Mesorhizobium japonicum MAFF 303099: one gene and its partner. The protein of the gene in region 1 interacts with the protein of each later gene in a pairwise test. Links are inferred from orthologs where the notes say so. Each region holds a gene or a part of one and is shown in the gene's direction. Other genes may lie near its edges. The genes, in order: grxD and MAFF_RS15070.

Region 1 (14,936 bases):
GATGGCGTCGGGCATCGGCGCGACCGTTCCCGGCCTTGTCGGCACCGATCCCATCCCGGTCTGGTTCGGCGAGGATCAGGGCCGCTATCTGCTGACACTGTCGATCGACCCGCATGGCGATGAATGGGACGCCATCCGCAAGCAGCAGGGCGAACTCGGCATCTTCGCGCCGTGGATCGGCTCGACCGGAGGCGATGCGCTGAAGCTCGGCGATGCCAAGGCGATCCCGGTCGGCGATCTGAAGGCCGCCCATGAAGGCTGGTTCCCCCGCTTCATGGACCAGGCCAGTTGAGCACACTGGCGGCCCGGGCGCTGCTTGCAGTCGTTTTCTGGCCGTCGCTGTTCTTCTTCTGGTTCCTCGGGCCGTTCGTCTTTTTCCTGTTGTCGACGACCTCGAGCGAGGTTTGCCCGCGGCTGGAAACGCGCGCCGAGTTCCTTGACGCGGCCAACGGCACGCTGCCGATGCTGGTGCTGCAGAACCTCATCTATGCGGTTCCGATCGTCTGTCTGGTGTTCTGGAACCGGCTTCTGCCGGACCCGGCACGGGCAAACCGGATCGTCACCTGCATCAAGCTCTTCGCCGTCGCGGCCGTTCTGGGCGCCTTGTGGGAATATGGCTCGTCGCTTGTCTGCGACGGCTATGGCCAACCGTTCTTCTCGCCCGTCTGGCAGATCACCAGCTACCTGCCGATCGCCGATCTTGCGGTCAACATCCCCCTCTATATCCTGGTTTTCAGCCTTGGCCGCACCTTCTCGATGCGCGAAGACGACCCCGCGGCCGATGCGGTCGATCCGGGCACGAACGCATCCTAGGCGACAATCGCGCCGACGGCGGACGGAACGGCTTCAATCGCGGCCGGAAAGGCTTTAGGTTTACCCCGACTCTCATCGCACGGGCGGCCACACCGTCGCCCGCCCGAAACAGGAATTGTGCAATGGCAATGGATGCCCACGACATCGAAAAACTGATCAAGGACGGCATTCCGGACGCCAAGGTGACGATCCGCGACCTCGCCGGCGACGGCGACCACTATGCGGCTGAAGTCGTCGCCGAGAGCTTTCGGGGAAAGAGCCGCGTCCAGCAGCACCAGATGGTTTATGACGCGCTGAAGGGCAATATGGGCGGCGTGCTGCACGCACTGGCGCTGCAGACCAGTGTCCCCGACTGAGGCCATTCCGGCCAACACCGCTTGGCCCAAACCCGCCCATCCTTTGCGCCATTTGGGCCATGGCGTGGCTAATGTCTTGTTTCGGGCAACCTATGGGTTTATTTGAAAGACATGCTTCGAGCCTGACTCCCACAGGCGTGAAAGGAAATTCCATGAGCGGTATCAACGACTACATCGACAATGAAGTGAAGGGCAACGACGTCGTCCTTTTCATGAAGGGCACGCCCGGTTTTCCGCAGTGCGGATTTTCCGGCCAGGTCGTCCAGATCCTCGACTATATCGGCGCCGACTATAAGGGCGTGAATGTCCTGGACTCGGCTGAACTGCGCCAGGGCATCAAGGACTATTCCAACTGGCCGACGATCCCGCAGCTTTACGTCAAGGGTGAATTCGTCGGCGGCTGCGATATTGTCCGCGAGATGTTCCAGGCCGGCGAGTTGCAGACCTTCCTGGTCGAAAAGGGCGTCAGCGTCAAAGGCGCCGCCTGATTTCGGTTTTGGGCATGTCGTCGCGACTGCACTGAACACCGGGGCAGCCCCACCTCGGCAATTTCTATGTCCCGATATCGGGATAAAGACGAGCCAATGCGCCGGCCCGCCGGCGCATTTTTGCTTGAGAAGATCGGACTTGCCGTGGACCAGCAATCAACAGCGCCGCAATCGGCAAGCAAACTGCCTATTCCGCGCTGGGAGTTTATTGCGCTGTGCGCGGCACTGATGGCGCTGAATTCGCTGGCCATCGACATCATGCTGCCGGCGCTGCAGCAGATCGGCGCCTCGCTCGGCGTCGAGAATGAAAACCACCGGCAATATGTGGTCACCGCCTACATTCTGGGTTTTGGTGGCGGCCAGCTGTTCTTCGGACCGATCTCCGACCGGTTCGGCCGCCGCTCGCCGCTCGTCGCCGGGCTGATCATCTATGTGGCGGCGGCCGCCGCCGCCGCCATCGCGCCAAGCTTCGAAACGCTGCTGATATGCCGTGCCGTGCAAGGCATCGGCGCTGCCGCCACGCGCGTCATCGCGGTCTCGATCGTGCGTGATACGTTCGAAGGCCGGCGCATGGCGGAGGTCATGTCGCTGATCTTCATGGTGTTCATGGCCATACCGGTCATTGCGCCGGGCATCGGCCAGTTCATCATGCTGTTTGCGACCTGGCACTACATCTTCGTCACCATGGCCGTCGGCGCGCTGATCGTGTCGGCGTGGTCGCTGCTGCGCCTGCCTGAAACGCTGCGTCCCGAATATCGCCGGCAACTGACGGTTTCCTCCGTCCTCGGCGGATTCCGCATCGTGCTCACCAACCGCATCGCGCTCTGCTACGCCTTTGCCAGCACCTTCATCTTCGCCGCCATGTTCGGCTTCATCGCCTCGGCGCAGCAGATCTATGTCGGCATCTTCAACGTCGGCGAAATGTTCCCGGTCATTTTCGCCGGGGTCGCCGGCGTGCTCGCCTTCTCCAATTTTCTGAACTCGCGCCTTGTCGGCCGCATCGGCATGCGCCGTCTGTCGCAAAGTGCGTTGCTTTTGTTTCTGGTCATCAGCCTGGCTTGGCTGGTCGTTTCGCTGGAAATCAAGATGCCGCTCTGGCTGTTCATCACCTTCTTTGCCAGCGCCATGCTTCCCTTCGGCGCGCTTGGCGCCAATTTCAACGCCTTGGCGATGGAACCGCTCGGCCAGCTGGCCGGCACGGCATCGTCCATACTGGGCTTCATGCAGACGTTTCTCGGCGGCATTCTCGGCACGCTGATCGGCCAGGCCTTCAACGGCACGGTGACGCCGCTTGCCGCCGGCTTCTGCAGCGTCTCGGTCGCCGCGCTGCTGATGATCCTCATCGCCGAGCGCGGCAAGATGTTCCAGCCGCATAACCCACCCATTTCAGGGCATATCACCGACCTGCATTAGACGATGTGCGTCAGGATGCACCTTCAAGCGCCGCCGTGAAGCGAGGCGCAAGCATGCGTCCAGCAATTGCTCCGCCCATGCCGTCCGAAAAGGGCAATGGCAACGCTTCGTCGAGTGCCTTGAGGATGGATGCCACGAAGGCCCGGCTGAGTTGCGGATCGGTTCCCAGATCGGAATAGGTGGCGCGAGGCTTGCCGATCAGCGTGCCGTTGCGGCGCAGCGAGAACTGCAGCGTCAAGGACATGCCCGCGGTTCCCGCTGGCGGCCTCCAGCAGGCATAGATAGCCTCCGACATCTCCTTTAGGGTGTTGACGGGATCGGGACTGTGGCAAGGGCGCTCTTGCGCGATCGCCCCGCTGGCGCTCGCAAACGAGATTGCGGCAAGAGCCGCCGCAAGAATCGCGAACCGAGATTTCATTCGAGAGCCCCCGCCTGCGCACCAATTCTTCGGCCGCACAAACCCGGCAGTCAAGCGCCGGCCTCGGAAAATGATCCTATCCAGCCCACAGTTCGCGGCGCAACTCCTGCCAGCTTTCTCGATCGGGGGCGACCAGCAGACCGCCGCCGACATGCGACGGCAGATAGGCGCTGCCGTCAAAGCGCGCCGCATGGCCGCCGGCCTCCGCATGGATCAGCACACCGGCGAGATGGTCCCACGGCATCAGCTTGTTGTAGACGACGAAATGGCCATGGCCGCTCGCCAGCAAGCGGTATTCGTGGGCGGCGCAGCGGTAGTTGAACTGCGACAGCGTCTTGGTCTGGTTGCAGGCCAGTCGGGTGCGGTCGGGCTCGGCCATGTACTGCCAGGAGACCGCGCCGGTCATCTGCGAGATCGGCGCGCTTGCGGCAACCCGCACCTTCTCCAGGCTGCCATGCGCATGGCGGATATGACTGCCGCCACCCTTGGCGCCGATCAGCCAGTCCTTGCCGACCGGATCATGGATGATACCGGCGACCGTCTCGCCCTTGACCACGACGCCAAGCATGACGCCGAACAGCGGCACGCCGGAGGCGAAATTGAAGGTGCCGTCGACCGGGTCGATGACGAAGGCCAGATCGGCGTCGCCCAGCCCGTCGAGCAGCGCCGGATCGTCGGAACAGGCTTCCTCGCCGACAACCATGGCCGAGGGATAATTCTGGCGCAGCCTGGTGGTGATCAGCCGCTCGGCGTTGACGTCCGCTTCCGTCACCAGATCGGCGGCGGAGGTCTTCTGTCTGATATCGCCGTCGCCCAGCCGGCGAAAGCGGGGCATGATTTCGGTGTCGGCGGCCTCGGCCAGCAGGCTGGCCAGCCAGTCGATCGCGTTATCGTCAAATGTCATCTGAAGCGTCTTGTCCTGTGATGAGGGTCTGGTTCAGGGCGGCGAAATCGAACAGTTTCCTGTCGAGCAGATGCGACGGCCTGGTATTGGACAGCGCGCGGATCATGGTGTCCTTGCGGCCGGGCATGCGCTTTTCGATGTCTTCCAGCATCGCCTTCATGGCGTTGCGCTGGAGACCCTCCTGGCTGCCGCAGAGGTCGCAAGGGATGATCGGGAACCGCATCGCCGCGGCGAATTTCTCGAGGTCGATCTCGGCGCAATAGCTCAGTGGCCGCAGCACCATGACGTCGCCCTCGTCGTTGAGCAGCTTTGGCGGCATGGCGGCGAGACGGCCGCCATGGAACAGGTTCATGAAGAAGGTCTCGAGAATGTCCTCGCGGTGGTGGCCGAGCACCAGCGCCGAGCACCCCTCCTCGCGCGCAATGCGGTAGAGATGGCCGCGCCGCAGCCGCGAGCAGAGCGAGCAATAGGTGCTGCCTTCCGGCAGCTTGTTAGTGACCACCGAATAGGTGTCCTGATATTCGATGCGATGCGCGATGCCGTTGGCGTTGAGATAATCGGGCAGGATGTGCTTGGGAAAGTTCGGCTGGCCCTGGTCGAGATTGCAGGCCAGCAATTCGACCGGCAGCAGCCCGCGCCATTTGAGGTCGAGCAGCAAGGCAAGCAGGCCGTAGGAATCCTTGCCGCCCGACAGCGCGACCAGCCAGCGCTGGCCCGGCTCCACCATCGAGAAGTCCTCGATCGCCTGGCGGGTCAGCCGCAGCAGCCGCTTGCGCAATTTGTTGAACTCGACCGAGGACGGCACATCGGCGAACAGCGGATGGGAGCCCCCTTCTGCGGCCGTTTCAAGCGTCTCGATGTCTGGCAGCATGTTCATGGCGCGGCCCCGGGATGTGATGTCCGCACGGATTAGCGCATCGGCCGCAAAATCGAAACGGCAAAGCGGGATGCGCCAACAAAAAGGCCGCCTTCAGGGGCGGCCTTTTCGGTATCGCAGAAAAGCGTTCGCTTAGCGCGAATAGAATTCAACGACCAGGTTCGGTTCCATCTGCACGGCGAACGGAACGTCCGCCAGGCCGGGGATGCGCGAGAAGGTCGCGACCATCTTGTTGTGATCGGCTTCGATGTAGTCCGGCACGTCGCGCTCGGCGAGGCCGACCGATTCCAGAACGATGACCAGCTGCTTCGACTTTTCGCGCACTTCGATGACGTCGCCCGGCTTGCAGCGGTACGAGCCGATGTTGACGCGCTTGCCGTTGACGTTGACGTGGCCGTGGTTGACGAACTGACGGGCGGCGAAAATGGTCGGGACGAACTTGGCGCGGTAGACGACCGCGTCGAGACGCGATTCGAGCAGGCCGATCAGGTTCTCCGAGGTGTCGCCCTTGCGGCGGTCGGCCTCTTCATAGACCTTGCGGAACTGCTTTTCCGAAACGTCGCCATAGTGACCCTTCAGCTTCTGCTTGGCGCGCAGCTGCAGGCCGAAATCGGAAAGCTTGCCCTTGCGGCGCTGGCCGTGCTGGCCGGGGCCGTATTCACGCTTGTTGACCGGGGACTTCGGGCGGCCCCAGATATTTTCGCCGAGACGGCGGTCGATCTTATATTTCGCGGATTCGCGCTTGCTCATCGCATTCCCTTTTCAAAACAACACACCCGGCACCTCATGGTCCGGGTGAAGGAAACGCGCCCTCCTCTGGCCTCCGTTTTCGAGACCTGACAGGGTTTTCCCACGCAACGCGGCGGAAAACCCACGGGACACGTCAGTTCAAACAAGATCAGAAACCAAGGCAACCGGTCTTGCGCATACAAAACAAACACCGGACATCGCTGCCCGGCGTTGGCGGCTGGTTAAACCGAGATTTAACCGGTGTCAAGCTTGTCAGTGGCGCGGCGCAACGCGACCCTATAGCGTTCACGACGTTGAGCAATGTGTGCCGGAAGGTTTGCACCAGCGGCACCAGGAAGGGATCTGGAACAAGAGGAGTCCAATTAGCATGAAGAAGTTCTTCCTTACCCTGGCCGGTGCCGCGGTGCTTGCCGGATCGATGGCGGTTGCGCCGGAGCCGGCAATGGCGCGCCATTGGCACGGTCACAAACAGGTCTGTCGCATCATCGTCAAGAAGAGAGTGGTGTGGCGGCACGGTCATCGCAGGGTAATCGTCGAGCGGATACGGCGCTGCCATCGCTGGTAAGGCAAAACATTTGCCCGAAGATTTTGCTTGAAGAAACAAAGGCCCGCAGTTCCGCTGCGGGCCTTGCCTGTTTGGTCGATGTTTCGCGAACGACACTCAGTCTTTCGACTTTTTTTCCGGCAGCCCTTTGCGCTTGGTCTCGGCGAATTCCTCGAGCTGCTTCTCGCTCATGGATTCGTACATCCCTTTGGAAGCGCCTTTGAGTTCGCTCTTTTTCGTCTCGCCGCGCTTGGCGGAGAGTGCGGCGCCGGCGGCTTTCTGCTGAGCTTTCGAGGTGGCTGGCATGGCGGTTTCTCCTTTGCCGTTAGGAGAAACGCCGCGCTTCGGCGGCGGTTCCAGCGCCAGTGGCCCAGTTCTCAGTCGGCCGCTGGCAGCCCGTCAGGCGGCTGGCTTTGACGATTTCGTCGGCAGCCTTCCCGTGTCCGGAGCCCTGGTGTAGGACGGCTGAATGAAGTCTCTGACAGACCCCTCGCAAGCGCTTTCCGCCGGCCTGGCGAAAATCCGCACCGAATTCCACGTGCCGGGTGGATTTCCGGTAGACGTAGTGGCCGCGGCCGAGACGGCGGCCAGACGTGTGCCGAACCAGCATGTCGATCGAACCGCGATGCCCTTTGTCACGCTCGATCCGGCTGCCTCCACCGATCTTGACCAGGCGTTCTCGATCGAGGCGAGCAGCAGTGATCTTCTGCTGCATTATGCCATTGCCGACGTGGCCTGGTTCGTCGAGGACGGCGACGCGCTCGATCGCGAAGCCTGGGCGCGGGGCGAGACGCTGTACCTGCCGGATGGCAAGGCCGGACTCTACCCGCCGGCAATTGCGGAGGGCGCGGCGAGCCTGCTGCCGGACGGACCACGTCCAGCCGTTGTCTTCACCGTTCGGGTCGCCGAGGACGGGGCGACGAAACTGGACGGCGCGGAGCGGGCAATCATCCAAAGCCGCGCGAAGCTTGCCTATGACAGCGTAAAGGCCTCCGACGTTCCGGCCGACTTCGCCGAAATGGCGCGGCGCATGGCGGCAAACGAAGAGCGTCGCGGCGCTTCCCGCGTCGACCCGCCCGAGCAGGAGGTGGAAAGGCTCGCCGACGGCACATTCCGGCTTTCGTTCAGGCCGATATTGCAATCAGAGCAGGACAACGCCGCGCTTTCGCTGGCCGCCAACATGGCGATCGCCGACGCCATGCTGACGCACAAGACCGGGCTGTTCCGGGTAATGTCTGGGCCGGACGATCCCAAGGAGCAGAGACTGCGCAACGCGGCACAGGCGCTCGGCCTGTCCTGGCCGGCCTCGACCAGCCTGCGCGACTACCAGCGCACACTCGATCCGGCTGATCCGAAACAGGCGGCGTTGATGCTGGAAATCCGCCGCGCGGGCAATGGCGCGTCCTACCAGCCCTACCAGGAAGGCGTTGTCCCCTGGCACGAGGCGATGGCCGCGACCTATGCCCATGCAACCGCGCCACTCAGGCGGTTGGCCGATCGTTATGTCGTGCGCTGCGCGCTGGCGATCGCCAACGGCCAGGCCGTGCCGCAGGCCGTCACCGATGCGTTCGCTGGGCTGCCGAAGGTGATGGGACGTGCGGATGCCCGCGCTTCACAGATAAACCATGCGGCCATCGACCTTGCCGAGGCGGTCATGCTCAGCGGACGCGAAGGGGAAACGTTCAAAGCCGTTGTCACCGACTTCGTCGACCATGGTGTGCGCGTTCAGCTTGCCGACATGCCTGTCGTCGCCACCGTAAAGGCCTCCGGTCTCAGACAGGGCGACAGAGTGATGCTAAAGCTGGCCTCGGCCGATCCGGATCAACGCAGCATCGTCTTCGAACCTGTTTGAGCAGCTGGCGTTCCGCCGCTTTAGGTCTTGATTTTATGCATGTCGTTTTCCCAAAACCGAGGTCACTTTTGGGCGACATGCATTACCTCACGGACAGTCCAAAGCCCTGCATCAGCCGGCCGATGGCGAAATCCGTCTTGCCTGAGGTGAAGACAGCGATATCGGGCTCGCCTTGCGGCAGCGCCCCGTCGACGGGCGGCAGCAGCGAAAGGGCTCGCCGGGCGATCGCTTCGGCCGGATCGATCCAGTCGACAGGCCAGGGCGCGGTCTTGCGCATGCGGTTGACCAGAAAAGGGTAGTGGGTGCAGGCCAGCACGACAATGTCGGTCCTGAGCCCCTCATGTTCCATGAAACAGGGCGCGATCTCGGCGCGCACGGCTTCCTCGTCGACAAAACCCTCGCGCATATAGACTTCGGCAAGGCCCGCCAGCCTGTCGCTGCCCACCAGGCGGACATGGCATTTCTGCGCCCATTTGCTGATCAGGTCGCGCGTGTATTGCCGCTTCACCGTACCCGGCGTCGCCAGCACCGAAACCAGGCCGGAGCGCGTGCGCTCCGCCGCCGGCTTGACCGCCGGCACGGTGCCGACAAAGGGATGGCCCGGAAATCTCTCGCGCAGCGCATCGATCACCAGCGTCGAGGCGGTGTTACAGGCAATGACGGAAATCGCAGGCGCAAACCGGTCCAGCAATTTGACGAAGAGATCGAGTATATGGGTGCGTAGCGCCGGTTCCTCCCAGGCGCCGAAAGGAAAGGCCGCATCGTCCGCGACATAGACGAAGCGCCGGTCCGGCATCAGCACGCGCGCCTCGCGCAGCACGGTCAAACCGCCGACGCCGGAATCGAACATCAGGATCGGCTGGTCAGTCATTGTCGGTTCCCTTGCCGCCCAGCGGCGGCGCGTCCTCATCATCACCGGCAGGCTTGCGCACCTGGCGATCGGCGTCTGCCTTCCCCGCGCGCGCGGCGGCCGGAAGCCGCCTTGGATCATCGCCCGGCGAGCCATCGCCGCGCGGCATTGCCGGCGAGAACCTGTCCAGCGAGGAAATGATGCCGCGCAGCACCTTCAGCTCCGGCTCGGCAAAGCCGGCGCGCGTCAGCACGGCGCGCAGATTGTCGACCATTTTCGGCTTCTTCGGCGCCGGCCGGAAATAGCCGCGCGCTTCCAACGCGCCTTCGAGATAGGCGAACAGACCATGCAATTCTTCCTTGCTGGCCGGCTTCATCTCCGGCCCTGAAAAATTGGTTTTGGTCTCGTCCTCGAGGCCGGACTTCATCCACTCATAGGACATCAGCAGCGCGGCCTGAGCGATGTTGAGCGAGGAGAAATCAGGATCGACGGGAAAGGTGACGATCTCGTCGGCAAGTCCGACCTCGTCATTGTAGAGGCCGAAGCGCTCGCGGCCGAACAGGATGCCGGTGCGCTGCCCCATGCCATGGCGGGCGCGCAGCACCCTGCCCGCCTCAACGGGGCCGCGCACCGCCTTGAAGCCATCGCGCTGCCTGGCGGTGGTGGCGAAAACGAAATTGAGGTCGGCAAGCGCCGAGGCCAGATCGTCGAACACCTTCACGGCATCGATGACATGGTCGGCGCGGCTCGCGGCGGCGCGCGCCTTCTCGCTCGGCCAGCCGTCGCGCGGATTGACCAGACGCAGTTCCGACAGGCCGAAATTGGCCATGGCGCGCGCGACCATGCCGATGTTCTCGCCAAGCTGCGGCTCGACGAGGATGATCGCCGGACCGCCGGGGCCACGCTGAAAGTCTTTTCCGGTCATGTGTTCCAGATGATTGCGCTACGAGGTCACCGCGTCCTGCCATATCGATACGGCTTTTTGAAGAGTTGTCGGTGACCTGGCGACAAATAGCCTTGTCTCGCCACCCCTGTGTTTGCGGGAAAAATCCCAATTCGCTCCACCGGCGGGCTGGAGCAAATGGTCACGCGCCCGTACAAGCAGACGAGCCACGTGCTGCATCTTCTCAAAAGATGGTTGAGATGTGGGCATCGCGGCCGCTCTGCCAACGACACGCTATCCAACCCTATACTCCGTGATGGCTCTGCCTTATTTTTATCGGCGACATCTTCCGGTTACAGAAATAACCTATTAGCTATATGTATAGTTAAATACGGCGATGCGGCCGGCCGTCTCTGTGACATCATCTTAGAAAATTGCAATATCAAAACCGCTTGGGGTCAAGCTGTATCGGTAAACGCATTTTGAAGATGGAGCGTGTCTTGCACGCTTCTGTCATTTATCTATGCCCCAAGCGTTTCGACACGGGTTTTCAATGGCCGACAAAGGTGTTGGCTAGACTTCAGGAGGGGCAAATGAACGTCTTACGGTTTTTCCTTTCAATCGCGGTGTTACTTCTGGCATCAGTCTTCCTGATTGCTCCGGCTTCCGCGCAAGCGACACGGACCTGGGTTTCCGGCGTCGGCAACGACGCCGATCCGTGCAGCCGAACGGCACCTTGTAAGACGTTTGCCGGCGCCATCTCGAAGACGGCGACGGCCGGCGAGATCAACTGTCTGGACCCGGGCGGATTTGGCACAGTCACCATCACCAAATCCATCACCATCGACTGCAAAACCACCGAAGGCGGTGTGCTTTCGGCGCTCGTGAACGGCATCGTCGTCAATACGCCTGTCGGCTCCGTCGTGCATCTTCGCGGCCTCGACATAGACGGCGCGGGCACCGGACTCGACGGCGTGCGGATGACCGGCCAAGGTCAACTGCATATCGAGGACTGCAACATCGAGCGGGTGACCAGCAATGGCGTCGAATTTCTTCCCAACGGGGCCAGCGAACTCTACATCAGCAATACGCGGATAGCCGAGGCAGTCGGTGGCGCCATTCTTATCAAAACGACTGGCGCCGTTGGCATCAATGCCATCCTGTCCAGGGTGGAACTGACCAACAGCGCCAATGGCATTCTTGTCGACGGCACCGGCAACACCTCCGCCATGAATATGGCACTGACCGACAGCCTGGTCAGCGGCAACACTGGCAACGGGGTGGCGGTCAAGTCCGTCGCCGCGGCATCGTCGGTACGCGCGACGATCGTCAACACCACGATCAGTTCCAATGCCGGCATCGGAGTCAATGCCAACGGCGCCGCCGCCAGCGGCGCCGGCAGCGCCATCGCCTTTCTCGGCGCCTCGACCGTGTTCGGCAATGTCACCGGGGTCAGCAACACCGGCAGCGGCGCCGTCCAGTCGTTCAAGAACAACATGATCTCCGGCAACGTGGCTGACGGCACTCCGATCACGGCCTTCCCGGGCCCTGGCGGCACGCCGCTGCAATAAGCGCCAGCCGCCTGGGTGCGGCGCATGAAACAAAGGCGATGCCGCCTGCCTCTCGATGGGCAGTGCGGCATCGTTTTTTGTTCACGATTGCTGGATCGCCTCACCGTTTCGCGGAAATGCCGAACCGCTCTGTCCCCTTGTTTTACGGCAACTTCGAACGAAAAACCGCTTCACACTTTCCTGGAATTGCGCCGGCAGCAGCCTGCTTCCGCATTGCCCAGGTTTGCGCCGCCCGGATCGCTTTGCTATAGGCGAAGTCCCTATCCTGGCGGGGCCGGCCCCGCCATCCCCCAACTGTTGAACGAGGCATTCTTTCCATGGCGAAGATCAAGGTGGCGAACCCGGTCGTCGAGCTCGACGGCGACGAGATGACCCGCATCATCTGGCAGTTCATCAAGGACAAGCTGATCCACCCTTATCTCGACCTGAAGCTCGAATATTACGATCTCGGCATCGAGCATCGTGACGCCACCAACGACCAGGTGACCATCGATTCGGCCAACGCCATCAAGAAATACGGCGTCGGCGTGAAGTGCGCGACGATCACCCCCGACGAACAGCGCGTCGAGGAGTTCAAGCTGAAGAAGATGTGGAAGTCGCCGAATGGCACCATCCGCAACATCCTTGGCGGCACCATCTTCCGCGAGCCGATCATCATGAAGAACGTGCCGCGCCTGGTGCCCGGCTGGACCAAGCCGATCATCGTCGGCCGCCACGCCTTCGGCGACCAGTACCGCGCCACCGATTTCCGCTTCCCCGGCAAGGGCAAGCTGACGATCAAGTTCGTCGGTGAAGACGGAAAGGTCATCGAGCATGACGTGTTCGACGCACCCGGCGCCGGCGTCGCCATGGCCATGTACAATCTCGACGAGTCGATCCGCGAGTTTGCCCGCGCCTCGCTGAATTACGGCCTGCTGCGCAACTATCCGGTCTATCTGTCGACCAAGAACACCATCCTGAAAGCCTATGACGGCCGCTTCAAGGACATTTTCCAGGAAGTCTACGAGGCTGAATTCGAGGCCGACTTCAAGTCGAAGAAGCTGTGGTACGAACACCGCCTGATCGACGACATGGTGGCGTCCAGTCTGAAATGGTCGGGCGGCTATGTCTGGGCCTGCAAGAACTATGACGGCGACGTCCAGTCCGATACCGTGGCGCAAGGTTTCGGCTCGCTCGGCCTTATGACTTCGGTGCTGATGACGCCGGACGGCAAGACGGTGGAAGCCGAAGCCGCGCACGGCACCGTAACCCGCCACTACCGCCAGCACCAGAAGGGCGAGGAAACCTCGACCAATTCGATCGCCTCGATCTTCGCCTGGACGCGCGGGCTGGCCCACCGCGCCAAGCTCGACGACAATGCGGAGCTGAAGCGCTTTGCCGAGACGCTGGAAAAGGTCTGTATCCAGACCGTCGAGTCCGGCTTCATGACCAAGGACCTGTCGCTGTTGATCGGTCCCGATCAGCCCTGGCTCTCGACCACCGGCTTCCTCGACAAGATCGACGAAAACTTGCAGAAGGCGATGGCGTAAGAACCCAGATTTCCACATGCCGAAGGCTCCGAAAGGAGCCTTCGCTTTTTTGGGCCAGCGAAAGCGAAGAGCTGACAGCATGACCAGGCCAATCCTCTATGGCGCGGACTACAGCGTCTATGTACGCATCGCGCGGATGGCGCTGGAGGAGAAGGGCGTCGACTACGAGCTGGTGCCGCTCGACATCTTCGCCGCCGACGGCATACCGGCCTGGTACCTGGAACATCACCCGTTCGGCCGCATCCCGGCTTTCGAGCATGACGGTTTTCGCCTCTTCGAGACGAATGCGATCACCCGCTATGTCGACGAGGCTTTCGACGGTCCGGCGCTGCAGCCCGCCGATGCGCGCGGCCGCGCCAGGATGGGCCAGATGACAGGCATGCTCGACGCCTATGGCTACCGCGCCATGGTCTGGGACGTTGCCGTCGAGCGCCTGGAAAAGGTTGAGCCGGATTGGGCGTTGATCGCCAGCGGCCTTGCTCAGGCTGAGACGGTGCTGAAGGTGCTGAGATCGCTGAAGGCACAAGGTCCGTGGCTGCTTGGCGACCAGCTGACGCTGGCGGACCTGCACGCCGCGCCGATCATCGCCTATTTCGTCAAGGTCACGCAAGGGCGCGATCTGTTGGCGCGGTTCGCGGATATGCGGGATTGGTATGCGCGCGTCGCTGATCGTGCGAGCTTTGCGCGGTCTGAAAAGGCTGATTGAAGCCGCATTCAAAACCCGAGTTCGGGGCGGGTCACCATCGGCCAGAGGATCGCAAGCGCCGCGCCAAAGGCTGGAAAACCGCAAGCAAACCAGATGCGAAACAGGCGTTTCTCTTCGGCGGGCAGCGGTGCGTTTTCGATGGCCGCCTGCCGCGCCAGATTGCGGATCCGAATTTGACCACCGCGTCCATGCCCGCAACCACCGGCAGCCAGTCTTCAGCGGCAAGCAGTTTCGACATGTCCGCCGCGATCCATCGAACCGCCGGCCGGCGCCGCCCAGCATCCGGAACATCGCGGCCGAGGCCGGTCACATGATGACCGTCGCGAAGCAAACGGCCAATGACGGCGTCCCCGATCAACCCATAGCCACCGAGGACGAGAACATTCATGTCATGGCTTTCAGGCGGCTTCGAGCGCCGCCTTCACAGCCGCGATCGCATCATTGGCCTTCGAGGCATCCGGGCCGCCGGCCTGGGCCATGTCGGGCCGCCCGCCACCGCCCTGCCCGCCCAAGGCGGCGGAGGCGACGCGCACCAGATCGACGGCGCTGAAGCGGCCGACGAGGTCGTCGGTGACGGCGACGACGACGCTCGCCTTGTTGTCTTCATCGGCGCCGACGAAGACGACGACGCCGGAGCCGAGCGAGCTCTTGCCGGCATCGGCCAGCGGCTTCAGATCCTTCGGCGAGACGCCGGAGACCGCCTTGCCGAGGAAGCCGACGCCCGCGACCGTCTCGTTTTCCGAGGGCGCGCCCGCTGCGGCCCCGCCGCCCAGTGCCAGTTTCTTGCGCGCTTCGGTCAGGTCCTTCTCGAGCTTCTTGCGCTCTTCGAGCAAAGCCTCGACGCGGGCCGGCACGTCGGCGGGCGAGATTTTCAGCGTGGCCGCCGCCGCCTTCAGGCGCCGGTCCTGCTCGTCGAGATGTTTTCTGGCCGCCTCGCCGGTCAGCGCCTCGATACGGCGTACGCCAGCGGCGACCGCGCTGT
Region 2 (14,918 bases), 2.8 Mb from region 1 along the record:
GATCACCGCCGCCACCAGCGAGAAGATCAGCGTCGCATTGGCATTGGCGTCGATGCCGCCGGCAAACGGCATCATCATGCCCCGGCTCCGCTTTCGGATGCCTTGGCTCCGCTCTCAGCTTCGGCCGGCTTGCGCAGGAAAAGCGACTTCGCCGCCAGGGCCGCTCCACCGGTGATGAGCACGCAGGCGGCGAGGATGCGCAGCGACGGCTCAGCGACACCGGCCCCAATCAGCACCAGCGTCGAGAGCAGCGGCGCCGCGTAGCTTGCCGCGCCCAGCACCTGGATGTTGCCGCGCTTGACGCCGATGTCCCAGGCATAGAAGGCCGCACCCACCGGCATCAAACCAAGCCCGAGTACGGCCAGCCACTGGCCGGCGCCATTTGGCAACACTGTCTGTTCCAGCGCCAGATGGCAGACGAGCGACAGCACGGCGGTCGCCGCGCAGAACCAGGTGACGATGCTGGTCGGCACCGAGGGAAAGCGACGCGACAGCAGCGAATAGGACGACCAGAGCAGGGCGCAGACGGCAGCCATGGCATAGCCGAAGGCGTAGCGCGCATCGAAGGCCAGCCCACCGCCCTTGGTGACGATCAGCACGGTGCCGGCCAGACCGAGCAAGGCGCCGACGACATGGTTCCACGCCAGCTTTTCGCCCGGCATCAGCGCCGAGCCGAGCACGATCAGCAGCGGCCAAAGATAGGCGATCAGGCTGGCCTCGACCGCCGGCGCGTTGCGCAGCGCGGTGAAATAGAAAAAGTGGTAGCCGAACAGGCCGGCGATACCGATCAGCCAGACCTGCGGCGGTATCTTCTGGCTCTTGTCGGCGGCCGGCATGAACAGCCGCGCGACAAGCCCGACACCGGTGCCGATCGAGAAGGTGATCGCCGACAAAAGGAACGGCGGCACTTTGCCGGACGCATCGGTGAGCAGCGCCAGGAGCGCCCACATGGCGACCGCTGAAAAACCGATCAGTGTTGCGCGCGCCATGTCCCCTCCCGTGGCGCGCCCTGTTCTGTTTCCAGGGCGGCCCTATTGTACCGCTTCGAACCGTCTCGCGCTTATGGTCAGCGGACCGATCTGGGTCCCTACCGTGGCGTGGATCGGCGCATATACGCCGGTTTGGCCGAGCGGCGCAAACGTCACCATCATCCGGCTTTTGTTCTTGAGATAGTTGAGCGCCTTGCGGCCCTTGCGGTAGCCCGCCACCGGCTCGAACCCCATCCGGCAGGTGATGGTATCGCCCTTGTACCCCGGCACCGTGATCGTGCCTTTCGAAGCATAGGTCAGCGTCAGGTCGGCGCGCATCTCGCCATCATAGAATTTCACCGTACGGCCGCAGACCTGGTCGAGGCTGTCGGCATGGATGACGGTCGCGGCCATCGGATCGAGCACCGATGCCAGGTCGCCGGCACCGATCGGCACCCAGTCGTTGGGGTCGCGCTTGCCCGGCGCCGGGATGACCTGTGTCGAGGTGACGGCGCCATTGGCAAAGCGAATATCGATCGCGGACACCTTCTTGCCGGAGGTGTAATCGGCGCGGAACGCCTGGGGCACCATTTTCTTGCCGGAAATCGTGCCCTTGGACGAGATCGTGCCCCGCGTGTCGTCGAACAATTTGGCCAGTCCGGCGGCGCTGACAGTACCATCGATCGCATAGGCGCCGTTCTCGTAATGGCTGGAGAAGGTCGATCTTGCGATCGAGAGACCAAGGAATGACACCGTGTATTCGCCTTTGAAGGACTGCGGCGAGGCAGCCGACGCGGCGGACGGCAAGGCGACAGCAAGCACGGCAACAAGTGCGTGAGGCAAACGAGGCATGCGGGATCGGATCCTTGATTTTCGGCCGGAGGTGGGCGACTCCGGTCTGGCGTGTCCCTATGAGACTGCTTATAGGATGAAATCCGGCCTTAATATGAAATGCCGGGCGCTTCCGTGGCGAAGCCGGAGCTTGACGCACCGCTGAAATGCAACTATGGAACGCCAACTTTTTCCATAAGGCCGCCTGACCAGAACCGCGCGCCACCCGGCGTGGGCTTGAATGTTTGGCAGGTCCCGAGAGAATTGAAGGTTAGAACTATGTCCCGCACCTGCGAACTCACTGCCAAGGCAGTCCAGACCGGCAACAATGTGAGCCACGCCAACAACAAGACCAAGCGTCGCTTCCTGCCGAATCTCGTCAATGTGACGCTGATTTCGGAAGCGCTGAACCAGAATGTGCGCCTGCGCATTTCGGCCAACGCGCTGCGTTCGGTGGAACATCGCGGCGGCCTCGACGCTTTCCTGGCCAAGGCCGACGTCAAGGAACTGTCGCAGCGCGCGCGCCTGCTGAAGAAGCAGATCGCCAAGAAGCTGGCCGAACAGGTCGCTGCCTGACATCGGACAAAGGCGGGGGACCGCCCGGGCCAACCTCTTGTTGGTCTGGAGCATCGGATGGATCCGCAAGGGTTCGACAATCCGGTGCTCGACTACGAAGCGAGCACCGGCCCGATAGGCATGATGCTCCGCTGGTTCCATTACCCAGGATAAAAAAATGACTTCCTTCTCGCGATATCTGCCCTTCGTGGCCGCCATGGCGCTTGTCGTCGTGGCATCGAACATCCTCGTGCAGTTCCCGATGCAGGGCCAGATCGGCGGTCTGTCGCTGGCCGACCTGCTCACCTGGGGCGCTTTCACCTATCCCTTCTCCTTCCTGGTCACCGACCTTGCCAACCGCCGCTATGGCCCTGCCGTGGCGCGCCGGATCGTCTTTGTCGGCTTCATGACGGCGGTGGTCTGCTCGATCCTCGTCCCGCCCTTCCTGTTCCGCCATGGCCTGATCGAATTCGAGACCGCGGCCGACCGGCTGGTGCGCATAGCTGCCGCTTCAGGCGCGGCGTTCCTGTCCGCCCAACTGCTCGACGTCACCGTGTTCAACCGGCTGCGCCGGCAGAGCTGGTGGCGGGCGCCGATCCTCGGCACGCTGGTCGGATCGATCTTCGACACCATGGTGTTCTTCACCGTCGCCTTCTCCGCCGCTTTCGCCTTCGCCGGCCCAAATGACAGCTTTGCGCTCGAAACGGCACCGCTGATGGGTGTCTTCCACATCGAGGCCATGCGCTGGGTTTCCTGGGCGCTGGGCGATCTCTCGGTGAAGCTGATCATCGCGGTGGTCGCGCTCATCCCCTACCGGCTGCTCGCCGCCCGCTGGAGCCAGCCGGCGCTGGCCGTCTAAAACCATGATCCCCTGGGTCCATCTCGATTCGGCAAAGACCGGGGATGGAGCCCAGGAACTTCGCCTCAAGCGGCGCGGCAGCGAGTTCTCGATCATGCTCGGCACCAACGAGCTGATGAACAGCCGCCTCAGCGGCTCCGAGCAAGCGCTGGCCAAACTGTCCTGCCAAAGGATTGCGGGCCATCGCCAGCCGAGGATTCTGATCGGCGGCCTCGGCATGGGTTTTACATTGCGCGCCGCCCTGGCCGAACTCGGCAAGGATGCCGGCATCGTCGTCGCGGAACTGGTGCCGGCGGTCGTCGTCTGGGCACGCGGCCCGATGGCGGAGGTGTTCGGCGGCTGTCTCGACGACCCCCGCGTCGCCATCCAGGAGACCGATGTCGGGCAATTGATCCGATCCGGGTCTGCGGCCTGGGACGCCATCCTGCTCGACGTCGACAACGGCCCCGAAGGCATCGTCCACAAGGGCAATGACGCCCTCTACAGCCTCGCAGGCCTCGGCGCCGCACGCACCGCCCTCAAGCCGGGTGGCGTGCTGGCGGTGTGGTCGCAAGGACCGGACAGCGGCTTCACGCGGCGGCTGAAGCAGGCAGGCTTTGCCGTCGAGGAGGTCAACACGCGCGCCAACGGCAAGCGCGGCGCGCGTCATGTCATCTGGATCGCCACCGCCGCGGGCAGGTTTTAGAGCCTCGATATTAGCCCTTCAAGGACAGCAGAAACGACTCTGTCGCTGCGTCGGCTTCCCCGGCATAGCGGGCGTCATAGCCCAGCCAGCCGTCGCCGCCGGAGGGAAGGTTGGGATTGGTGAAGGCATGCCTGGCGCCGGCATAGAGGGTCAAGGCGCAGTCGCAACCCTTGGCCTCAAGCCAGGCCAGAACCTTCGTAACCCGCGCCACATCGGCCACCATGTCGCGCGTTCCATGATGAAACCTGATGGGCGTCTCGATCGCGGCATAGTCGCCGGCCGGCTGGCCAAGCGCCCCGGACAGGATGACGGCTCCACGAACCAGCGGCGCGTCCGTGAGCATCTCCAGGACGCAGAAACCGCCGAGCGAGAAGCCGACGGCGGCAAGGAAAGGCGCCTGTGGAACGACGTCGCGAAACGCGCGGACGCCGGCTTGCAAGCGGCGCGACGCGGTGCGCGGATTGTCCCGCAGGAATTGGCTGGCTTGTGTCGCCTGGGCGTCGGAAGTGATGCGCACGCCCGCACCATAGACATCCGCTACCATCACGGCGAAGCCCAGGCTTGCGAACCGGCGCGCCTCGGCCAGCGTATAGTCATAGATGCCATACCAGTCGGGAACATAGACAAGGCTGCCGCGCACCGCGCCGTCGGGCATGACTATTCGGCCAGAGAAATCGGTTCCATCGTCGCGATAGACCAGGGGCTGACCGGGTGTTGCCGACAGACCGCTCGCGGTCTCCGACATCAGGATGCCTCCTGAGGCCGCCAGGGCGGTTTTGAGCACGATACGGCGATTCAGCATGATGACGACACTCCGATTGACAGGTTGGCCCGCACCATATTTTGTTTCCAGAAAACGATAAAGTGAGGCCTCATGAACAACACTGTAGCCAAGAAGGAAACGATATCGCTGGCCGACCTAGCCCTCTTTCTCGAGGTCGCGCGCCAGGGCTCGCTGACCAGGGCTGCCTTGCAAGCGGGTACGACTAAGAGCGCCGTGTCGAAGGCTATCCGGCGGCTGGAGTTGCGGCTGGGATGCGTCTTGCTTGAGCGCACCACGCGACGTCTTATCGTCACACCTGCCGGCGAGCTGTTATGCCAGCGCGGGCAGGCCCTGCTGGGCGACGTCGATGACCTGGCGCAAGCCCTGGAGGCGCAGGCCGACGGGCTCGCGGGCCCCTTGTGCATTTGCGCGCCGCCCGAACTCGGCGCCTGGCTTCTGCAGACGTGTTTTGCACCGTTCCTGGAGTTGCATCCCCGTATCCGTCTCGCTCTTCGCCTCGACTATGCCTATCAGGATCTGTTCGATCCCCACCTCGACCTTACGTTCCGTGTCGGGGCAATCGTCGACGACGCCATGGTCGCGCGCCGCGTCGGCCAATTCCGGCGGGTGCTCGTCGCGAACCGGGCCATCGCCGATAGCCTGGCCGGCAAGGACCTGGCAACCGTGGCCAGGACTTTGCCCATGCTGGCTTTCGGCGATGGGGAAAGCGAGCTTGCCTTGTCGCGCGAGGCCGAAATCGCCACAATCACGGTTCGCTCGGACCGGTTCAGCGCCAACACCTATCCTGCCTTGCTCGAAGCTGCCACGCAGGGCCTGGGCATCGCCGTCCTGCCCGATTTCTTCGTGCAGCGGCATGTCGAATCCGGCTCCGTCGTCCGGCTCTTTGCCGATTGGCAGTCCACGGACATACCAATCTATGTCATCCATCGCCGCGCCAGCCGTCGATCGCGGCGAGCCGAAGCCTTGCTGTCCTTTATTGGGCCGGAACTGGTGGGCCTGTCAGAATTGGCCGCTCCACTGAAGTGAGACATTCACGACGGAGATCATCGGCATCCTGCGCGAGGCCGAAAAGCGGGCCGCCTCGCCACCAACGGCTCACGTCCTTGATCGGAAGCCGGGGCAGCGAAACGGCCGCAGGCGGCTTTTACTTCCACTTCTGGAGTTCCGCGGCCAGGGCCTCCAGCAGCCCGCGGGTCCCCTCCTCCCGCCCCTTGGCGGAATCCACACCATCGAAGAAGGCGCCCTGTTCGGTATAGGTTAGCCTTGTGCCATCGCCCGAGGGTGTCAGTTCCACCGTGGTCAGCGATGCCGACATCGGCTGCGGCCCGATTGCCATCCGATAGGAAAACACGATGCGCTGATCGGGAACGATGTCCTGGAACTGGGCGTCGAGCCTGACCTCCGGGCCGCCGCCATAGCTGAAGCGCGACACCTCGCCACCACCGACGCGGAAATCGAAGCTGAATTCGGCGACGGTAAAACCGTCGCCGTCGACCCGCCAACGCCGCACCGTCGCCTTGTCCGCGAAAGCATGGAAGACGCGATCTGGCGATTGCGGGTACGTGCGCTCGATGGTGAATGTGGAGTGGATGACGGAATGCTCGTCCTTCACGGGGGCGATCTGGTTCATGTCTGCTCGTCCTTTTCCTGATCTTGAACTTTCGGGGATGGTTGGTCCGTCTCGGCAAGAATCTCGCCGAGTCGGTCGAGGTGGCGTTCCGCCGGAATGCGGCGTTCCGCAATCCAGTCGGCGAGCGGAGCGAGCCCGCCCGGTTCGATCCGGCAGGTGCGCACCCGCCCGATCTTTTCGCTGCGGATCAGCCCGCAGGCCTCGAGCACCTGCAGATGCTGTAGGACGGCGGCGAAGGTCATGCCGAAAGGCTCCGCCAGCTGGCTGACGGTGGCCGGTCCGCGGCTCAACCGTTCCAGGATCTGGCGACGCGTGGGCTCGACAAGAGCGCGAAGGATGCTGTCGATCTCGGAATAGTTAAGCATGGACTTGAGTATTGCGTCGGAGGCGGCAATTGTCAAGTCTGGACTAAAGTGTTTTGAGGAGGGCAAATCGACTGATGGGCGGTCGACCCCCACCAAGCGGGCAATCAAGTGGAGCAATCAAGTGGAGTTGATGAACAGTCGACCCCCCACTCCGTCGAGCTTCGCTCGCCACCTCTCTCCCGATCGACGGGGTAGAGGAAGGACGCGAGCGCGCCGGCCGGCTCCTGGGGCTATCACTCAATCCTGGTGCAGGATGAATTCCAGGTAGAGATTGCGCTGCAGGATCGAATGGTTGTCGTCGGAGATCAGCGACACCATCACCGCGCCGTCATCGCGCATCCAGACGTCGAGACCTTCCATATTGTCGATTTGGTAGCCCATGTCGGTGTCCAGCAACACCGGCCCGTCGGCGACGGCGCCCTTCTCGACACTCTCGCCATGGATGCGCCGCAGCCGCATCTTCAGGCCGCCTGCCATGGTGAAACTGCGCTCCAGCAGCAAAAGGTCGCCATCCGGCAGGAAGGCGCCATCGGTGATGTCGAAATCGCCGTTGCGCTTGACGGTGAAGACGCCCTTGTGCGGCCCTTCGATGATGGCGGCATAGATGTTGCCGGCCTTGTCGAGGCTTTTCTCCGACACCACGACCAGACCGCCCGCGTGCTGGCCATTGGGATTGGCATGGGTGACGGTCTCGAAGCCGCGGTTCTGGCGCAGCTCGCGCGCCGGTACCAGGAAATCCAGCTGCCGGTACGGCGCCTTCATGTTCTGCGGGTCGATCCTGAACTGGGAAACGCGGTGGTTGCGCTCGAAGCCGACAGTGGCGATACCATCCTTGACCGCGAGGCCTTCGGCATCGACCTCCCATTTCTCGTCGATCGGCTGGCCGCCCTGGTCGACCATCTGCTGCATGCGGAAGTTCTGGATGCCCACGGGCCGCCTGTCGGTGTCGCGGGCCACTGTGCCGAAGAACCAGTAGCCGGTGTCGGCCACGCCGATGAAATCGCTGCCCGCTTTGAGAAAGCGGAAGGCCGACAGCGCGCCGAAATCACGCGATTTCGAGGTCATTTCCAGCCCGCCGACGAATTCGAGCGAACCGAACTGCTTGTCGGTCCGGCCAATGCGGAATTCGGTGATCGGGCGGGACGAAACCTCGACGGGTTCAACCGCAGCCGACCCGGCCGAACTGGCTGGCGCGGACGCCACGCCGGCGAACAGGGCGATGGCGGCGAAGAGCGTTTGCCGAAACCCGCCGCGTGAAAAGATCATCCGGCGCGCCGCATGCCGCCGCGCCGCGTGTCGCGTGCGCTTTCCTCGGCAAACAGCGAGGCCAGTTGCTCGGTCATGGCGCCGGCCAGTTCCTCGGCATCGACGATGGTGACGGCGCGGCGATAATAGCGCGTGACGTCATGGCCGATGCCGATGGCCAGCAATTCCACCGGCGAGCGCGTCTCGATCAGCTCGATGACGGCGCGCAAATGGCGTTCGAGATAATTGCCGGGGTTCACCGAAAGCGTCGAATCGTCGACCGGCGCGCCGTCCGAGATCATCATCAGGATCTTGCGCTGTTCGGGCCGGGCAATCAGCCGGTTGTGCGCCCACAGCAGCGCCTCGCCGTCGATGTTTTCCTTGAGCAGGCCTTCACGCATCATCAGGCCGAGATTGCGCCGTGCCCGCCGCCACGGATGGTCGGCCGACTTATAGATGATGTGGCGCAGATCGTTGAGGCGGCCGGGGTTCGGCGGCTTGCCGTCCTTCAGCCACTTCTCGCGCGCTTGCCCGCCTTTCCACGCCCGCGTGGTGAAGCCGAGGATCTCGACCGAGACGCCGCAGCGTTCCAGCGTGCGCGCCAGAATGTCGGCACAGGTGGCGGCGACCGTGATCGGCCGGCCGCGCATCGAGCCCGAATTGTCGAGCACCAGCGTCACCACCGTGTCGCGGAATTTGGTGTCGCGTTCCTGCTTGAAGGACAGCGGCTGCATCGGGTCGATGACGACGCGCACCAGCCGCGCCGGGTCGAGGTAGCCCTCTTCCAGGTCGAAATCCCAGGACCGGTTCTGCTGCGCCATCAGCCGGCGCTGCAGCCGGTTGGCCAGCCGCCCGACGACACCGGACAGATTGGCCAGTTGCTTGTCGAGGAAGGCACGCAGCCGGTCGAGTTCTTCCTCTTCGCAGAGTTCCTCGGCGCCGACCGTCTCGTCGAAAGCTGATGTGAAGACCTTGTAGTCGATTTCCTTCGGAAGATTGGTGAAGGGGTTGTCGTTGCGGCGCGCCTCGCCGGGCGTTTCGGCGTCGGCATCGTCGTCGTCGGACAGATCGTCGGCGGTGGCGTCGGACGCCTCCGTCTCGGACGACTGCTCGTCATCGGCCGAAGCCTCGGCATCCTCGGACTGCGACTGCTCGGAGCCGGAATCCTCTTCCCCGCCCTCCTCGCTCTGTTCATCGCCTTGCGGCTGGTTGTCGTCATTGTCCTCGGAATCTTCCGTCTCCTGGTCGTCGCCGAGTTCCTCGGCCATCTCCATGGAGGCGAGCATCTCGCGCACGACGCGGGCGAAGGCCTGCTGATCGTCGAGCTTCGCGGACAGGCCGTCGAGGTCGGCCTTGGCCTTTTCCTCGACCCAGGGACGCCAGAGCTCGACCAGCCGCTCGCCGCTTTTCGGGACCGCCCGGCCGGTCAGCTTCTCGCGCACCATGAGCGCCAGCGCTTCCTCGATCGGCGCGTCGGCCTTGTCCTTGACGTCGACAAGATTGGCCTTGGCGTATTTGTCCTCCAGCATCGAGCCGATATTGTCGGCGACGCCTTGCATGGCGCGGCTGCCGATCGCCTCGACGCGGGCCTGCTCGACCGCGTCATAGATGGCGCGCGCCGCCTTGCCTTCCGGCGCCAGCTTGCTGTGGATGCGGGCATCATGGCAGGCGCGCTTGAGCGCCATGGAATCGCCGAGGCCGCGGGTGATCGCAATATCGGTCTTGGAGGCCTTCTTCGGCAGTTCGGGCAGTCGGGCGCGGCTGCCGGCAAGCGCCGGCCTGTCCTTGGCGAAGCCGACCTCCATGTCCTTGTCGCCGGCAATGGCGCGCATGCAGACGGTGACGGCGCGCTTGAAGCTGTCGGCTTCAGACCCCGTCTTCGACTTGTTGCGCGTGTTGTCGCCCGGACCCGCCATTATCTATCTCTATTTCGCCACAGGCTGTTGGCCAAGCTGAGAGCGGAGGAGGCCAACAATCTCTTCCACCGAGATTGTAAAGTAACCGCCCTTCCCACTGTCATATGCCTGTCTCCACAGACCATATCCATGGCCGAAGCCATCTGGAATTGTTCCCGTCCCCTCAAGCTCAACCACACTCTCCCTAAGCTGGTTGGCCGCTATAGGGAGGTGGGGAACAGTTTGCAGCGGCTTTCCGTCATTCGGTATCGGCGCATCGGTGACTGAAATCGACACGACCGGTTGATCTTCACCTTCCAGATTGTCGACCGCACCTATGATCACCCGCGAGGATATCGGCGTCGCTCCGCGATACGTCCAAGTCTGCCCGGGTTTGAATGGTTCGTCCTTGGCCATGGCTGCCTGTCCGAAACCAAAGCAGAGGATTGAAAAACTCCACAGGAACGTCCGACGGGTTGTTCCCATTGAGTGATGTTACCCCAGCACCACGTTGGCGGCGCTCTCGGGCAGATCCTCGCCGAAGGCGCGCTGGTAGAATTCGGCCACCACCGAACGCTCCAGCTCGTCGCACTTGTTGAGGAAGGTCAGCCGGAACGCCATACCGATATTGCCGAAGATCTCTGCGTTCTCGGCCCAGGTGATGACCGTACGCGGGCTCATCACCGTCGACAGGTCGCCATTGATGAAGGCCGAGCGCGTCATGTCGGCGACGCGCACCATCTTGTTGACGATGTCCTTGCCCTTGGTGTCGCGATAGTGCTTGGCCTTGGCCAGCACGATGTTCACTTCATTGTCGTGCGGCAGATAGTTCAGCGTGGTGACGATCGACCAGCGGTCCATCTGCGCCTGGTTGATCTGCTGCGTGCCGTGATAAAGGCCGGTCGTGTCGCCGAGTCCGACCGTGTTGGCGGTCGAGAACAGCCGGAACGCCGGATGCGGACGGATGACCCGGCTCTGGTCGAGCAGCGTCAGCCGGCCCGAGGATTCCAGCACGCGCTGGATGACGAACATCACATCCGGGCGGCCGGCATCATATTCGTCGAAGCACAGCGCGACATTGTGCTGGTAGGCCCAGGGCAGGATGCCGTCGCGGAATTCGGTGATCTGCAAGCCGTCCTTGACCACGATCGCGTCCTTGCCGACGAGGTCGATACGGCTGACATGGCTGTCGAGGTTGACGCGCACGCAGGGCCAATTGAGACGGGCGGCGACCTGTTCGATATGGGTCGACTTGCCGGTGCCGTGATAGCCCGACACCATGACGCGGCGATTGTAGGCAAAGCCGGCCAGGATCGCCAGCGTCGTTGCCTTGTCGAACAGATAGTCCGGATCGACGTCAGGCACATGTTCTGATGTCACCGAATAGGCCGGCACCACCATCTTGGAGTCGAAGCCGAATTTGTCCTTCACCGACACCGTCGTGTCGGGCAGGTTGGCGATGTCGCGATCGACCTTGTTCATATCTCTCAACGTCTCCACGGGCGAAACGTCCCGTTTCGCCGGCAATCGATTTTGTTCGGGGGCGGTCTTAGAGCCTTTTCCAACCTTATGAAAGTTGGAAAGCGACACAAACCGTAGGGTCGCTCAGCACAGGCCCGCCTGTTTGAGCACGCGATAGGCCTGCAGCACATCGCGGAACCGGTCTTCCGAACCTCTGTCGCCACCATTCGCATCCGGATGGTGACGTTTCACCAGTTCCTTATAGCGCGCCTTGATATCCTTGCCAGTCGCCTTTGTATCAAGGCCAAGCGTTTCCAGCGCCTTGGCCTCAAGTGGCTTGGCCTTGCGCTCGCGCGCCTCGCGCGGATCCTTCGGCCCCTTGAACAGGTCGAACGGGTCGCGCATGCGGTTGTAATAGCCGGCGCGGCCGGAGCGCATTTGCGCCATGTCGGGCGACGAGCGCGTCGAGGCGCCATTGACGCCCATCTTCCAGGTCGGCCGGTGACCGGTCATGGCTTCCTTCTGGAAGCGCGCGACCTCGGTGTCCGGCACGCCGGAGAAGTAGTTGAAGCCCTTGTTGTACTCGCGCACATGGTCGAAGCAGAAACGGAAATACTCGCCCTCCTTCATGCGCCCGACCGGCGCGCGATGGGTGCCCGGCTCCTTGCAGCCGTCCCACTGGCAGATCGGCGAGTGCGACTTCAGCTCCGCATCCTTCTCCGGGCGGATGCGAATCTTCTCGAAATATTTGGGATACGGCTTCATCTCACCCATTTATGGGGCGTTCGCAGATGCGAAACAAGAATTGACATTTTCGCGATCATCGCCCTAACCGCTGAATCGCGGCATAAAGCAGGCGAATGGCGGATTTAGTTGCGCAAGAGCGGCCCCCGGGCTGGTGCGCCAGCCATATGTGGTGAACGGAGACGGCAATGTCCATACAGGCGACCATGGAAGACAAGCTCAACAAGGCATTTTCGCCGGAGCGGCTGGTCATCATCAACGAAAGCCATCTCCACGCCGGCCACCATCACCACGGCTCGGACCATCACGGCGGCTATGACGGCACCGGCGAAACGCATTTTCGCGTCCGCGTCGTCTCGTCTGCCTTTGCCGGCATGAGCCGCATCGACCGCCACCGCGCCGTCAACGAACTGCTTGCCGACGAACTGAAGGCCGGCGTGCACGCGCTGGCGATCGAACCATCGGCGCCCGGCGAAAAGACCCGCTGGTAAGGTCAGTCCGCCCTGCCCCTCCGAGGCGCGGTCAGATCACTGCTTCGATCAGGAACGGCCCGCGCCGCGACAGGGCACTGTCCAGCAGCGCATCGAAGCGTTCGCATGTGTCGGCGCGCGCTGCCTCCACGCCCATGCCCTTGGCCAGCGACACCCAGTCCAGCGCGGGATGGTCGAGGTCGAGCATGCGCCTGGCGTTCTCGCCGATCGCGTTGACGCCGACATTCTTCATCTCGCCATGCAGGATCGCGTAGGTGCGGTTGGAAAAGACGATGGTCACCACGTCGAGATTTTCCCGCGCTTGCGTCCACAGGCCCTGCACCGTGTACATGCCGCTGCCGTCGGCCTCCAGATTGATCACCTTGCGGTCTGGACACGCGATCGCCGCTCCTGTCGCCATCGGAATGCCGCCGCCGATCGATCCGCCGGTGCCCATCATGTAATCATGCGGCGCGGCAAAGGCCGACAGGGCGAAGAAACGCCTGGCCGAGGTGACCGCCTCGTCGCAGACGATCGCATTATCCGGCAACTTGCGCGCCACCGACAGCGCGATGGCATCGTCCGTCAGCCCGCCGCTCGGCGCAGCCTCGTCGGGAAAAGCGGTTGCGAAGTCAGCCTGTAGCGATGGTTTGACGCCGAGTTCGTCGCGCAGCGCTTCCAGCGCCGCATGCAGATCATCGCCATGAGCAGCGAGCGTCAGCACCTGGCAGTCGTCGCGCACAAGCCGTCCCGGTTTTCCCGGATAGGCGAAGAAGGCAACCGGCTCCTTGCCGCCGACCAGCACCAGTACGTCGATATCTGCCAGCAGCGCCGTCGCCACATCGATCGGATAGGGGATGCGTGTGGGTGCGACGCGCCCACGCCCGCGTTGCATCCGGGCGATCAGGACCTCGCCGAACAGGCGGACATCGAAGGCCGTCGAAATCTGGCCGGCGATCTCGAGCGCATCGGCGCGCGCCGCTCGGCCGCGAACGATTATGCCGACACGCCCCTGAGCCGCACGGATCGCCGAGGCGACCTCGCGCACGGCGTCCCTATCGACGGCCGGCGGCGGCGGAAGCACGACCTTGCCCGGCGAGGCCGGGGCAGCATCGCCCCAGGCCGCATCCGCCGGCAGGATCAGCGTGGTGACACCTGGCGGCGTCAGCGAGGCGCGGAAAGCCGCCTCCGCTGCCGGTTGGACGTCTTCTGGCCCGGCAATGCGCCGCACCCAGTTGGACATCGGCGCCGCCAAACCCTCGATGTCGCTGGTCAGCGGTGCGTCGAGCGGCAAATGATAGGAGGCGTGGTCGCCGACGATGTTGATCATCGGGCTGAACGCACGCCGGGCGTTGTGCATGTTGGCCAGCCCATTGGCCAGGCCCGGGCCGGTATGCAGCAAAGTCGCGGCCGGGCGGTCGGTCATGCGCGCATAGCCGTCGGCGGCGCCCGTCACCACGCCCTCGAACAGGCCGAGCACGCAGCGCATCTCAGGCTTGCGGTCGAGTGCGGCGACGAAGTGCATTTCGGAGGTGCCGGGATTGGCGAAGCAGACCGTCACATCATTGGCCAGCAGCACGTCGCACAGGACATCGGCGCCATTCATGCAATTTTTCTCCAAGTCATGAGAACCAATTGCACCTAGCGATGTCCGCACGGCAATATCCTGCCGCTGCTTTTGGCATGATCCAGTTGCAGAAGGGGGCGGGCGGAAATCGGCCGCGATCAGCCGACGGTCGATTTCAGGAACGTCACCGCGGCAGCGGTCAGCGCGTCGCCATCCCTGCCGAAATCGCGGTTGATCGACATGTGCGTATAGGCGCTGCCGTCGAACAGCGTCACCTCGGTGCCCGTGGCGCGCAGGCGCTCGGCGAAGGCTTTCGACTCCTCGCCGCGGCCTGGCGCCCCCGAATACGCGATGAAGGTCGGCGGATGCTTGCGGCCATCGACATAACTGGCCGGCGAAAGTGCCGCCCATTGCGAAGGATCGGAAAAGACCCGCGCATAGGCCCGCACCATGCCGCCATTCTTCTCGAGCGCCGCAAGATCATAGGCCCTGGTATCGTCGAGAAGCAGGCCGGCGACGCCGGGCAGCCCGCCGCGCATGCCGGTTAGTGCGATCAGATGGCAGCCAGCCGAATGGCCCATGCCGACAATGCGCTTGGGGTCGCCACCATGCTTGGCGATGTTGGCCCTGACATAGGCATAGGCGTTTTCGACGTCGGCGGCCTGTGTAGCGACATCGGCCTCAGGCAGCATGCGATAGTCGATCGAGACGAAGCAGAAGCCATTGGCAAGCAGGAAGGCCGGCTTGGCGCCCACCTGGCTGCGCTTGCCGAACTCCCAGGCCCCGCCATGGACGAAGAAGACGACAGGCAGGCCGCTGGCGCCATCGGGCGCATAGATATCGAGCTTGGCCGGACCGT

The links.
Region 2: the proteins of grxD (region 1) and MAFF_RS15070 interact in binary tests that used the Escherichia coli proteins (3 or more experiments, as listed by UniProt). The link is inferred for Mesorhizobium japonicum MAFF 303099 from one-to-one orthologs.

What each region holds. Positions count from the first base shown.
Region 1 is NC_002678.2:27,445-42,380, reverse strand. The notes cover bases 1-2,989. They hold grxD (Grx4 family monothiol glutaredoxin), read left to right. Parts: upstream 1-1,321; coding sequence 1,322-1,657; downstream 1,658-2,989. Other genes in these bases: MAFF_RS01290 (multidrug effflux MFS transporter), read left to right, coding at 1,802-2,989; MAFF_RS01300 (BolA/IbaG family iron-sulfur metabolism protein), read left to right, coding at 936-1,169; MAFF_RS01305 (hypothetical protein), read left to right, coding at 289-813; purL (phosphoribosylformylglycinamidine synthase subunit PurL), read left to right, coding at 1-292. Outside these bases: more of MAFF_RS01290, read left to right, coding at 2,990-3,070; MAFF_RS40460 (hypothetical protein), read right to left, coding at 3,081-3,314; MAFF_RS01280 (inositol monophosphatase family protein), read right to left, coding at 3,565-4,392; tRNA 2-thiocytidine(32) synthetase TtcA, read right to left, coding at 4,382-5,269; rpsD (30S ribosomal protein S4), read right to left, coding at 5,402-6,019; MAFF_RS01265 (hypothetical protein), read left to right, coding at 6,387-6,584; MAFF_RS01260 (DUF3008 family protein), read right to left, coding at 6,681-6,869; MAFF_RS01255 (ribonuclease R family protein), read left to right, coding at 7,033-8,415; murI (glutamate racemase), read right to left, coding at 8,498-9,286; MAFF_RS01245 (RNA methyltransferase), read right to left, coding at 9,279-10,190; MAFF_RS01240 (right-handed parallel beta-helix repeat-containing protein), read left to right, coding at 10,742-11,719; MAFF_RS01235 (NADP-dependent isocitrate dehydrogenase), read left to right, coding at 12,037-13,248; MAFF_RS01230 (glutathione S-transferase family protein), read left to right, coding at 13,328-13,954; MAFF_RS41385 (NAD-dependent epimerase/dehydratase family protein), read right to left, coding at 13,986-14,342; alaS (alanine--tRNA ligase), read right to left, coding at 14,353-14,936. UniProt on the Escherichia coli protein: Monothiol glutaredoxin involved in the biogenesis of iron-sulfur clusters.
Region 2 is NC_002678.2:2,862,218-2,877,135, forward strand. The notes cover bases 10,891-13,861. They hold MAFF_RS15070 (BolA family protein), read left to right. Parts: upstream 10,891-12,210; coding sequence 12,211-12,513; downstream 12,514-13,861. Other genes in these bases: cobS (cobaltochelatase subunit CobS), read right to left, coding at 10,891-11,299; MAFF_RS15065 (J domain-containing protein), read right to left, coding at 11,423-12,052; MAFF_RS15075 (acetolactate synthase large subunit), read right to left, coding at 12,545-13,861. Outside these bases: MAFF_RS14995 (lysoplasmalogenase), read right to left, coding at 1-78; MAFF_RS15000 (aromatic amino acid exporter YddG), read right to left, coding at 75-989; MAFF_RS15005 (DUF3108 domain-containing protein), read right to left, coding at 1,032-1,820; rpmB (50S ribosomal protein L28), read left to right, coding at 2,079-2,375; MAFF_RS15015 (queuosine precursor transporter), read left to right, coding at 2,533-3,213; MAFF_RS15020 (spermidine synthase), read left to right, coding at 3,218-3,898; MAFF_RS15025 (dienelactone hydrolase family protein), read right to left, coding at 3,909-4,700; MAFF_RS15030 (LysR family transcriptional regulator), read left to right, coding at 4,773-5,708; MAFF_RS15035 (SRPBCC family protein), read right to left, coding at 5,827-6,312; MAFF_RS15040 (ArsR/SmtB family transcription factor), read right to left, coding at 6,309-6,677; MAFF_RS15045 (esterase-like activity of phytase family protein), read right to left, coding at 6,915-7,943; cobaltochelatase subunit CobT, read right to left, coding at 7,940-9,838; MAFF_RS15055 (hypothetical protein), read right to left, coding at 9,848-10,234; more of cobS, read right to left, coding at 10,313-10,890; more of MAFF_RS15075, read right to left, coding at 13,862-14,098; MAFF_RS15080 (alpha/beta fold hydrolase), read right to left, coding at 14,218-14,918. UniProt on the Escherichia coli protein: Transcriptional regulator that plays an important role in general stress response. Has many effects on cell morphology, cell growth and cell division. Acts by regulating the transcription of many genes, including dacA (PBP-5), dacC (PBP-6), ampC and mreB.